2 regions of the Alkalimarinus alittae genome follow, and region 2 is predicted to be linked to the other one. Evidence: predicted binding sites of a transcription regulator. Region 2 holds the regulator's gene; the other holds the start of a gene.

Region 1 (5,615 bases), 700 kb from region 2:
ATCCTTAAACAACCAATCAACGTCTTTTTTACCGCCTAGCATCACACCTTGCAGTAGCATCCCTACAACTACCTTAGGGTGACGAATTGCATACAGCAACGCGAGGGTCGCCCCCCAACCGTAGCCAAATACTAGCCACTTATCCACACCTAGCTTCTGACGCACCAGCTCTACATCAGAAACAAGCAAATCAGTATTGTTCTCTGATACCTCCCCAAGAGGGCGAGAACGACCTGCGCCGCGCTGATCAATCATAATAATTCTGAAGCGCTCAGAGTCAAAAAAACGCCTTAAGTAACGCCCGCAACCCAAGCCCGGACCACCATGCATGATGACGATAGGAATACCTTGCCGGTTTCCAGCCTCTTCAACATAGATATCATGCACATCTGAAACTAAAAAACGGTAGGTTTCATTAGGGGTTAGATCAGGAAATAACGTCAACATAAGAGTACGGCCACTTTTATTAAGTTAATTATTGCCAAGCACTTTTTTAAACACGCATGTACAAACATAACCCTATACCGACGTAAATCAAGTGTAATTCAGAGATTAACGTTCTTCCAACGCCACACTTCCAAGCAGTACCTCTTTTAAGTAAGCCGTTTAAGATCTCAAAAACAAAAAAGGCGACCCTGATTAGGGGTCGCCTTTGGTGCTTTCTATTTGAGTAACCCTAAGAGCAGGCTAAACAACCCTACTCTAAGTGCAGTCAAAATAGATTACTTTGCGCGCTTTCGCTCGTTCTCTGTCAGCAATTTCTTACGTAGACGAATACTAAGCGGTGTTACTTCTACCAATTCATCATCTTCGATAAATTCTAGCGCCTGCTCAAGCGTGTGCTTGATAGGTGGTACTAGTGTTAGTGCCTCATCGGTACCTGAAGCTCTTACGTTTGTTAACTGCTTACCTTTGATCGGGTTAACCACAAGGTCGTTAGATCGTGAATGAATACCGATAATTTGACCTTCGTACACATCAATCGCATGACCCAGGAACAAACGTCCTCGCGCCTGAATATTGAACAATGCGTAAGCGGCTGTTTTACCTTTAACCATGCTGATTAGAACACCGTTCTGGCGACTAAACGACTCACCCTGCTTAACAGGACCGTAGTGATCAAAAATACTGGTCATAATCCCTGAGCCCGAAGTAAGGGTCAAGAATGTACCACGGAAGCCAATTAAACCTCTTGAAGGAATAATAAACTCCAAGCGAACACGACCTTTACCATCCGGTTCCATATTGGTTAGCTCGCCTTTACGCAAACCTAACTCTTCCATGATTGAGCCTTGATGCTCTTCTTCTACATCAATTACAACCTGCTCAAACGGCTCATGAATCTCATCGCCCACCTGCTTTTGCACAACCTCTGGACGTGAAACACCCATCTCAAAGCCTTCACGACGCATGGTTTCGATCAATACAGAAAGGTGTAATTCGCCACGACCTGATACGATAAACTTATCAGGCGTGTCACCCTGCGCCACACGCAATGCAACGTTATGAATAAGCTCTTGGTCTAGACGGTCTTTAATATTACGAGTCGTAACAAACTTACCTTCTTTACCCGCAAACGGTGAATCGTTAACAATAAACGTCATGCTTACTGTAGGCTCATCAACACTTAGGGCTGGCAATGCTTCAACGCACTCAGGATCACAAAGCGTGTCTGAAATACTTAGGCCATCAATACCGTTGATACAAACGATATCGCCTGCACCCGCTAACTGAGTCTCCACCTGCTCAAGACCCAAGTAACCTTTAACGTTAAGAACCTTACCTTTACGCTCGTCACCATTTGCACTTTTAACAATTACCTGCTGGTTTGGCGCAAGCGTACCCCTAGTGATACGGCCAACTCCGATAACACCCACATAGCTATCATACGCCAAAGCAGAAACCTGCATCTGAAAGGTCCCCTCAGGATCAACATCAGGGGCCGGCACTTGCTCGGTGATCATTTGGTAAAGAGGCGTCATATCTTCAGCCATCTCTTCAGGGTCAAGACCCGCAATACCGTTTAAAGCAGACGCATAAATAATTGGGAAATCTAACTGCTCGTCAGTTGCGCCGAGATTATCAAACAATTCAAAAACTTGATCCATAACCCAATCAGGACGTGCACCTGGGCGATCTATTTTGTTAATAACAACAATTGGGCGTAAACCTTTCTCAAACGCTTTTGCTGTAACAAAGCGTGTTTGAGGCATTGGACCATCAACCGCGTCAACCAATAGTAGTACAGAGTCAACCATCGACAATACACGCTCTACTTCACCACCAAAATCGGCGTGTCCAGGGGTATCAACAATGTTTATACGGTAATCATTCCAGCTGATTGCTGTGTTTTTTGCCAGGATGGTAATTCCGCGTTCTCTTTCCTGATCATTAGAGTCCATGATGCGCTCTGAACCTTCGTCTTTGCGCTCAAGGGTGCCGGACTGGCTCAAAAGTTTATCAACTAACGTTGTTTTACCATGGTCAACGTGAGCGATGATTGCGATGTTACGTAGGTTCTGAATCACAGGCTTTACCAATCTGACAATAAAAAAATGGACGCAAATCATACAGCATTGAAGAAAAAGGATAAAGAAAAAGCTGTCGATGCTCCAATAAGAGAGTGGATAATATTCCTGTCAACATAGAAACACTATCAATAAACCGCATTTAGCACCATTTCGGTGCACCAACAACCAGAAAAGCACAAATTCAGTGCAGCCATCATTTACCCTTCCTGCCAAAATACAGATTAATCCTCTGTAAGGCGCACAATTACATCTACAACGCATTGGCAAGTAAGTTGCTTATAATTAAGCAACAGAATTTTGGGGGAAACTTGAGAATAGTCGTGCTATTCTCTCGATACTTTCTTCAAACTTGTAGTCGTAAGTGACACTGCCTGCATCTTATGGGGCGACGGCAAACAATCATCAATCAGATGGAGTACATAGAATGTCAGAGAACACTCTGAACCTCATTAAAGAACACGACGTAAAATGGGTCGACCTTCGTTTCACTGATACTCGAGGAAAAGAACAGCATTTATCGCTTCCTATTCGCGAAATTAGCGAAGAATTCTTTGAAGACGGAAAAATGTTTGACGGTTCATCTATTGCTGGCTGGAAAGGCATTAACGAGTCAGACATGATTTTGATGCCAGACGACGAAACAGCCGTTATCGATCCGTTTACCGAAGATACTACGCTTAACTTGCGTTGCGACATTGTTGAGCCTACCACTATGCAAGGCTACGAGCGTGATCCTCGCTCTGTTGGTCGTCGCGCAGAAGAATATTTAAAATCTACTGGCATCGGCGATTCAGCACTATTCGGCCCTGAGCCAGAGTTTTTCGTATTTGACGATGTTAAATGGAAAACAGACATGAATGGAGCGATGTACTCCATTAACTCTGAAGAAGCCGCATGGGTTTCTCATGAAGATATCGAAGGTGGCAACACAGGTCACCGTCCCGGTGTTAAAGGCGGTTACTTCCCTGTTCCTCCAGTAGATTCATTGCACGACCTTCGTGCGGCTATGTGTTCTGCGATGGACGCAATGGGCTTAGTGATTGAAGTACACCACCACGAAGTAGGTACTGCTGGACAATGTGAAATCGGTGTTGGACCTAACACATTGGTTAAGAAAGCTGATGAAGTTCAGATTCTTAAATACTGTGTACACAACGTTGCACACGCATACGGTAAAACCGCGACATTTATGCCTAAGCCTGTTGTTGGCGATAATGGTTCTGGCATGCACGTCCACCAGTCTATCTCTAAAGATGGCGTTAACTTAATGGCTGGCGACAGCTATGCAGGTCTATCTGACTTAGCATTGTTCTACATTGGCGGTATTATCAAGCACGCCAAGACAATCAACGCATTCACCAACGCGTCTACCAACTCTTATAAGCGTTTAGTACCTGGATACGAAGCACCCGTTATGCTGGCTTACTCTGCGCGCAACCGTTCTGCCTCTATCCGCATTCCTTTTGTTAATAGTGCAAAAGCACGTCGTATCGAAGTTCGTTTCCCTGATCCAACAGGTAACCCGTACTTGGCATTCGCAGCCATGCTAATGGCTGGCCTTGACGGCATCCAGAACAAGATCCACCCCGGCGATGCAATGGATAAAGATTTATATGATCTTCCTGCAGAAGAAGCCGCAGAGATTCCTACCGTTGCTGCGACACTTGAAGAAGCACTCGATTGCTTAGAAGCAGATCATGAGTTCTTAACCAAAGGTGGCGTATTCTCTGAAGACATGATCCAGGGTTACCTTGACCTGAAGCGTGAAGAAGTTGAGCGCCTAAACATGACAACTCACCCTATTGAGTTTGACATGTACTACTCTTTGTAAGAACGATGACCGTTGCCTTATAGCGCGATAGGCTTTATGAATCATGCGTTATAAAGCCTGAACTGCTCGATCAAAAGAGAATGATTTACGTGCTTTGAAGACGTAAATCAGTCGGTTACCCAGAAGTAACCGACTCAAAAAAGCCCCGCCTTGTTGGGGCTTTTTTTCGCCTTTTAAACGGTCTACTGCTAAGATAATTAGCATCCCAAGATAAATAAGACATTACCCATTCCAACATTATCGGCTGAATAATAATGAATTTTATTAAAACGAGTATATTTATCACTGCCTTGGTTGCTGCTCATCCAACCCTGCACGCTGAAGTGTATAAGTCAGTTAATGAAGCGGGCGTTATTGAATATAGCGACCAACCGCGTGAGGGTGCTGAGAAAATTAAAGTTAAAAACCCGCAAAGTATTACCTTACCTAAAGGGGCCGATGTATTTTCAACACAAAATTCTGCAATAGATACACGCACTAGCAGCAGTACGGCTTACCAAAGCATTACGATCACGCAACCTGCTAATGATAGCGCCTTTAACTCTGGCAACGGTCAAGTTTCCATTTCATCAGAAACAATGCCGGCACTTCAAGCCAATCACTCGATTCAACTAGTCATGGATGGTACGCCCTACAACAGCAACCAAAGTGGCAGTTTTAGTTTATCGAATGTCGACCGGGGAACCCACCAGCTACAAGTGAACATCATTGACAGTACCGGCGAGACAATTATCAGCAGCGATATTACCTCGTTCACGCTTCACCGCCCACAGGTACCAAGAAAAGCACCTAAGTCTAACTAACCCCCAACAAACTGCGCACCTTATTGGTGCGTAGTTTATTTTCCAATACTACTCCGCACTCCAAATAACCGTTCAAATACCGCATCTTCCATCAATAACGCCCTGTTTATCGTGCCTATTCATCTATCCAGCTCCTTTTTGGAGCTTATACATGGTATTTTTAGCATGAAAACCTTATCTCATCGAAGGTTTCTCTATTTCACTGTAGAGATGGTTTGGTTTTTGCTTTAGCAATGTAAATACAGGATTCTATACGATGCTAACGAGCAATTTTCACAAAAGCCTGCTTGAAAACCTTTCAACAGCAGTCATTCTTTTAGACCAGCAACTGAAAGCGGTTTATATCAACCCGTCTGCAGAAGTGCTACTAGAAGTCAGTGGCAAACGAACCAGCGGTTCTTATGTTCGAGATTTATTCACTGAAACCCCAGACAGCAGTGAAACACTAAA
Region 2 (5,615 bases):
ATTTATTAGCAGTTTTGCCAATACCTGCACTATTAAACCCTGTCACGCTTGGCCGTGAAGTATTGTTACGTGATTACAGTATTATGCTAGGGCTAACCATTTTTCTCGCTGCTTCAGCTTACCTAATGATGAAAAAAGGCTATCTCGGTCGTGCTCTCGGCGGTTTTTTACTCGTTGCTTATGCAGCCTACCTAGCACTTTTATATGTCTCGTTAGGCGTCTAATTTGTAACTTTCACGTCACTAGTAGCCCAACGCACTGTTGCACCTAGGCATTAAATATTATTAACGAGAAGCCAACTATAAACTTTTGAGCCAAAAGTAAGTTACACTCTCATTATTACATTACTTTTTACAAATTTTCTGGGTATTAGAATGGTAGACTCTGCTAACTTTATCGAATCAGCAAAACGCGCCATCGAAATTGAACGAGATGCTATAACAGAACTAATCGGTCGTATTGACGCATCATTTGCCAAGGCCTGCCAACTACTGCTTGACTGCAAGGGTCGCGTTGTCGTGACAGGTATGGGCAAGTCAGGCCATATTGGTAAAAAAATAGCCGCAACACTTGCCAGCACCGGCACCCCTTCATTCTTTGTACACCCTGGAGAAGCAAGCCATGGTGACCTAGGCATGATTACAGCCAATGATGTAGTCATTGCCATATCAAACTCGGGTAGCACCGCTGAAGTGGTCACCATACTCCCATTAATTAAGCGAATGGAAGCGCCGCTCATTAGTATGACAGGGTCTAAAACCTCAACCCTTGCTCAAGAAGCAGACGCAAACTTAGACGTCAGCGTAGCACTAGAAGCCTGCCCCCTAGGCCTTGCGCCGACCTCCAGCACCACCGCAACCTTGGTAATGGGCGATGCCCTTGCCATTGCACTACTTGAAGCTAGAGGATTTAGTGCTGAAGACTTTGCATTTTCCCATCCCGGTGGAAGCTTAGGCCGACGATTACTCCTTAAAGTGTCTGACATTATGCATGCTGGTGAGAGAATTCCGTCGGTCAAACATAACGTATTACTCAGTGATGCACTGTTAGAAATATCAGAAAAAGGGCTCGGCATGACCGCCATAGTTGATGACAACAATAAGCTTTGCGGCTTATTTACCGATGGCGACCTTCGTCGCTCTCTCGATAAAAATATCGATATTCTTAAGACCCGTATCGATGACGTTATGACACCTAACTGCCGCACTATTTCAGCAGATATTCTCGCAGCAGAAGCGCTTGCTATCATGGAAGACGGAAAAATCAACGGACTTATCGTAGTCGATAAGTCGCAGCAGGTAGTCGGCGCACTTAATATGCACGACTTACTTAAAGCCGGTGTAATTTGATCACCGGCAACTAATTTTTTAGGGTAGTCGTCTACCCTGCTATCAATAACAGGTTGATCGTAAATAACGTGAACAACGAAAAAATAAAAAAGTACGCTATTTTAATCGTTTCGATTTTCGCCACTATTCTAATTATCTGGCAAAATAGCGACAACGAAACACCTCCATCGGCCAATATCATCGCAGACGATGAGGCTGACTTTTTTATCGTTAAAGGTCAATATACGTCATTTGATGAAGACGGAAATCTATCGTCAACAATGAAGAGTGACGAGGCCAAACACTACCCAAAGCAAAATAATGCCATTCTCACAAAGCCCAATCTACTCGTTTATCGAGAAGATAGCCCTCCTTGGCGACTAACTGCTGACATGGGCCAATACGACATGAATGATGAGAATTTAACACTCAACCAAAATGTGGTTATCATCAGAAATGAAACACTAGAGACCCCATGGACACTTAAAACCGAATCGCTGACACTTCTCAATAAGTCACGCTTTATTACTACCAAGCAACCCGTTACTATTAGCGACAAGACTAGCATTCTGGAAGGCGTGGGCATGAATGCTTGGATTGATGAAAAAAAGGTCGAACTCACATCTAACGTACGAGGCTACTATGCCCCAAAATAATCGATATAATTCTCAAAAAAACACTCAAAAAAAATTAAGTCACCCTCTACTAACCTGTCTAATGGCCTCCATACTTGCAGTTTTATCTACACCAGTATTGGCTTTTACAGCAGAAAGTAATGAACCCATCAAAATTCAGTCCGACCATGCCGAGCTAGACGAGCTAAAAGGCCGCTCGATCTATACCGGTGAAGTTGTCGTCACCCAAGGAACTACCCTCTTAACCTCTGATAAAGTCATCGTTTATACCAACAAAGAGGGGCTGATCAAACTAGAAGCATTTGGCTCGCCCGCTAAGTTCACACACCAACAAGAAGGCGAACCTCAACCAACCCATGCATACGGTAAAAAAATTACCTACACCCGCGCTAGCGAGACATTAACACTTGTAGATGACGCTAAGTTAGAGCAAGACAAAAACACCTTTCGCGGGGCTGTCATCGAATACAATACGGTTAGCCGTGTCGTTACTGCAGAAGGTGGAGAAGAGAAATCCCAGCGAGTTGAGATAATAGTTCACCCTGTTAAAAACGATACCGGCGACAAGACAGAATGAAGACATTAAACGCAGACAACCTGGCTAAGAGCTATAAAAAAAGATCAGTCGTTAAAGATGTTTCACTCTCCATTCAAAGCGGAGAAATTGTAGGCCTATTAGGCCCAAACGGAGCAGGCAAGACGACTTGCTTTTATATGATTGTCGGTTTAGTTGAAGCAGACAAAGGTAAAATATCAATAGATGGAGAGGACCTGACCAACCTTCCCATGCATGGCAGAGCCCGAAAAGGCATCGGCTACCTACCTCAAGAAGCATCCGTCTTTAGAAAGCTAAGTGTAAAAGATAACCTAATGGCGATACTTGAGACGCGAAAAGATCTGTCAAAAGCAGAGCGCATAGAAAAAATGGAAACACTTCTGCAAGAGTTTCATATTACCCACATCAAAGATAGCTTAGGCATGAGTTTGTCAGGGGGTGAGCGACGTAGGGTAGAAATCGCACGAGCACTCGCTACGGAGCCTCACTTTATACTGCTCGATGAACCATTTGCAGGTGTTGATCCAATTTCAGTCAGCGATATTAAGCAAATTGTCACACACCTGAAAGAAAAAGGCATCGGCGTCTTAATAACCGACCATAACGTCAGGGAAACCCTTGATATTTGTGAGAAAGCGTATATCGTGAGCGATGGACATATTATTGCTTCAGGAACAGCTGAAGACGTTTTATCAAACCAGCAGGTTAAAGATGTATACCTAGGGGATGAATTTAAATTGTGACCCTTTATCTCGGCAATCACTACTAATTTTTAGATCTCCTTACTAGAATGTTATTAATAGTAAATAATAAAACAACGCACTCAGAAGTGGTTTACACTAAAACGTATACAGTCTATTTGAGTGACGTAATAATAGGGAGACCTTGTTCATTGATGTTTTTGTATAAGGCGGAAAATAATACATGGTCATGAAAGCATCACTTCAGCTAAAGCTTGGCCAACAGCTGACGATGACCCCTCAACTGCAACAGGCAATACGCCTACTGCAGCTTTCTACTCTAGACCTTCAACAGGAGATTCAAGAAGCCCTTGAGTCAAACCCTATGTTGGAAGTTTCTGATGACGATAGAAACAGCTCAGAAAGCACCGACTCTAACGCCGAATCAGATTCAAATACACAGAGTACTTCAGAAGATTTGACCGCCACTGCAACAGAGACGCCTGCTGAGCAAGGTTCCGAAGATATTATGAACTCGGAGGACTGGTCAGATAGCATACCTAATGACTTGCCCGTCGATACAGCTTGGGACGATATATACCCTAACAACGCGCCTTCGGGTCCTGCGCCAGAAGAAGATAGTGACTTTGAGTCTCGAAACAGCGTAGGCGAATCATTGCAAGACCATCTGCTATGGCAACTTAACCTAACGCCAATGTCTGATGTCGACAAGTTAATAGGCATGTCAATCATTGACTCTATTAACACTGACGGCTACCTCTCCAGTACGCTAGAAGAAATATTATCGGGCTTTACCGAATCGTATCAAGATGAAATAGACGCGCACGAAGTAGAGCTGGATGAAATACAAGCTGTTCTCAAGCGCATACAGCATTTTGACCCGCCCGGGGTTGCCAGTAGAGATCTTCAAGAATGCTTGCTGATACAACTCAATCAACTGCCCAGCGAAACGCCTTGGCTTCCTCAGGCAAAGCTAGTTATTAACCACTACCTTAACTTACTAGGTAATCGAGACTACGCTCAACTCATAAGACGTAGCCGTATTAAAGAATCCGACTTAAAGCTGGTCATAAAACTTATTCAGTCACTCAACCCTCGTCCCGGTGAAGAGATCAGTGGCGACACCCCTGAATATGTTATACCTGATGTGGTCGTTAAAAAAGTCAATGACCGGTGGAAGGTTGAGCTTAACCCTGAGATAGCGCCAAAGATACGCGTCAACTCAGGTTATGCATCTCTCGTTAAGCGTGCAGATAGCAGTGCTGACAACACCTATTTAAAAGATCAGTTGCAAGAAGCCAAGTGGTTTATCAAAAGCTTACAAAGTCGTAATGAGACTCTTCTGAAGGTTTCGAGTAAGATCGTTGAACACCAGCAAGGCTTTTTAGATCACGGTGAAGAAGCGATGAAACCGTTGATTTTGCATGACATTGCTGAAGCGGTTGAAATGCATGAATCGACTATTTCGAGAGTAACAACACAAAAATACATGCATACACCTAGAGGCATATTTGAGCTTAAATACTTCTTTTCTAGTCATGTAAGCACCGCTTCGGGTGGAGAATGCTCATCAACCGCAATTAGAGCGATCATTAAAAAGCTAGTCGCAGCCGAGTCAGCGAAAAAGCCATTAAGTGATAGCAAAATTGCGACTATTCTTGACGAACAAGGCATAAAAGTAGCTAGGCGAACCATTGCAAAATACCGTGAGGCAATGTCAATTCCGCCATCGAATGAACGTAAACGACTCATATAGCAGTCATTAGTGATAAACATTTAAAATTAAACGGTTACGGATCAATAAATTGCCCTATTGATATGCTAAGATCAATTAAACATAACGTTAATTCCTACTGAACGTTTGGCGACTCAATTAAAGCAGTATAAAGAAAGAAAAGTGTTACGAAAAAGTAAAGTGTGAAACGAAAGTAATGAAGTTCTGTTTCTTGTTAACGATTATCGAGTGTTTTGATATAACGTTACAAGGAATATAAATAACGACATCAGGAGCGAAACATGCAATTGAATATTACAGGACACCACGTTGATCTAACTGACTCTTTAAAAGAATACGTCAGCGCCAAACTCGAAAAGCTCGAGCGACACTTCGACCATATTAGCAACGTCCAAGTTACCTTATCTGTTCAAAAACTTCGTCAAATTGCTGAAGCAACGCTTCACCTTAGCGGTGCAGACATTCATGCAACAGCGGAACAAGAAGACATGTACGCAGCCATTGACCAGTTAGTCGACAAGTTAGACCGTCAGATTCTTAAACACAAAGAGAAAAACGTTGACAGACTACATGGTGCGTCAGCTCGTTAGTCCCTTGCCAATAGAAAAGAATAAACATTAATAATGACTGATACGCCAGTTTCAATTCAATCTATCCTGT

What was found. Region 2 encodes sigma-54, which starts transcription at its own class of promoters, with help from an activator protein. Its sites were predicted from a motif close to GTTGGCACGNNNNTNGNNT; they were not measured.
Region 1: glnA (glutamate--ammonia ligase) is a predicted target of sigma-54. The motif match lies at 2,791-2,809, and genes of this name have one in related genera.

What each region holds. Positions count from the first base shown of each region.
Region 1 covers NZ_CP100390.1:3,827,331-3,832,945, forward strand. Annotated here, with positions in the region: gene pip (prolyl aminopeptidase) at 1-447, opposite strand, end outside; gene typA (translational GTPase TypA) at 723-2,528, opposite strand; gene glnA (glutamate--ammonia ligase) at 2,956-4,362, shown strand; gene NKI27_RS17235 (DUF4124 domain-containing protein) at 4,617-5,165, shown strand; gene glnL (nitrogen regulation protein NR(II)) at 5,422-5,615, shown strand, end outside.
Region 2 covers NZ_CP100390.1:3,127,068-3,132,682, forward strand. Annotated here, with positions in the region: gene NKI27_RS14195 (calcium/sodium antiporter) at 1-224, shown strand, start outside; gene NKI27_RS14200 (KpsF/GutQ family sugar-phosphate isomerase) at 375-1,349, shown strand; gene lptC (LPS export ABC transporter periplasmic protein LptC) at 1,418-1,984, shown strand; gene lptA (lipopolysaccharide transport periplasmic protein LptA) at 1,971-2,540, shown strand; gene lptB (LPS export ABC transporter ATP-binding protein) at 2,537-3,262, shown strand; gene NKI27_RS14220 (RNA polymerase factor sigma-54) at 3,450-4,976, shown strand; gene hpf (ribosome hibernation promoting factor) at 5,237-5,545, shown strand; gene ptsN (PTS IIA-like nitrogen regulatory protein PtsN) at 5,579-5,615, shown strand, end outside.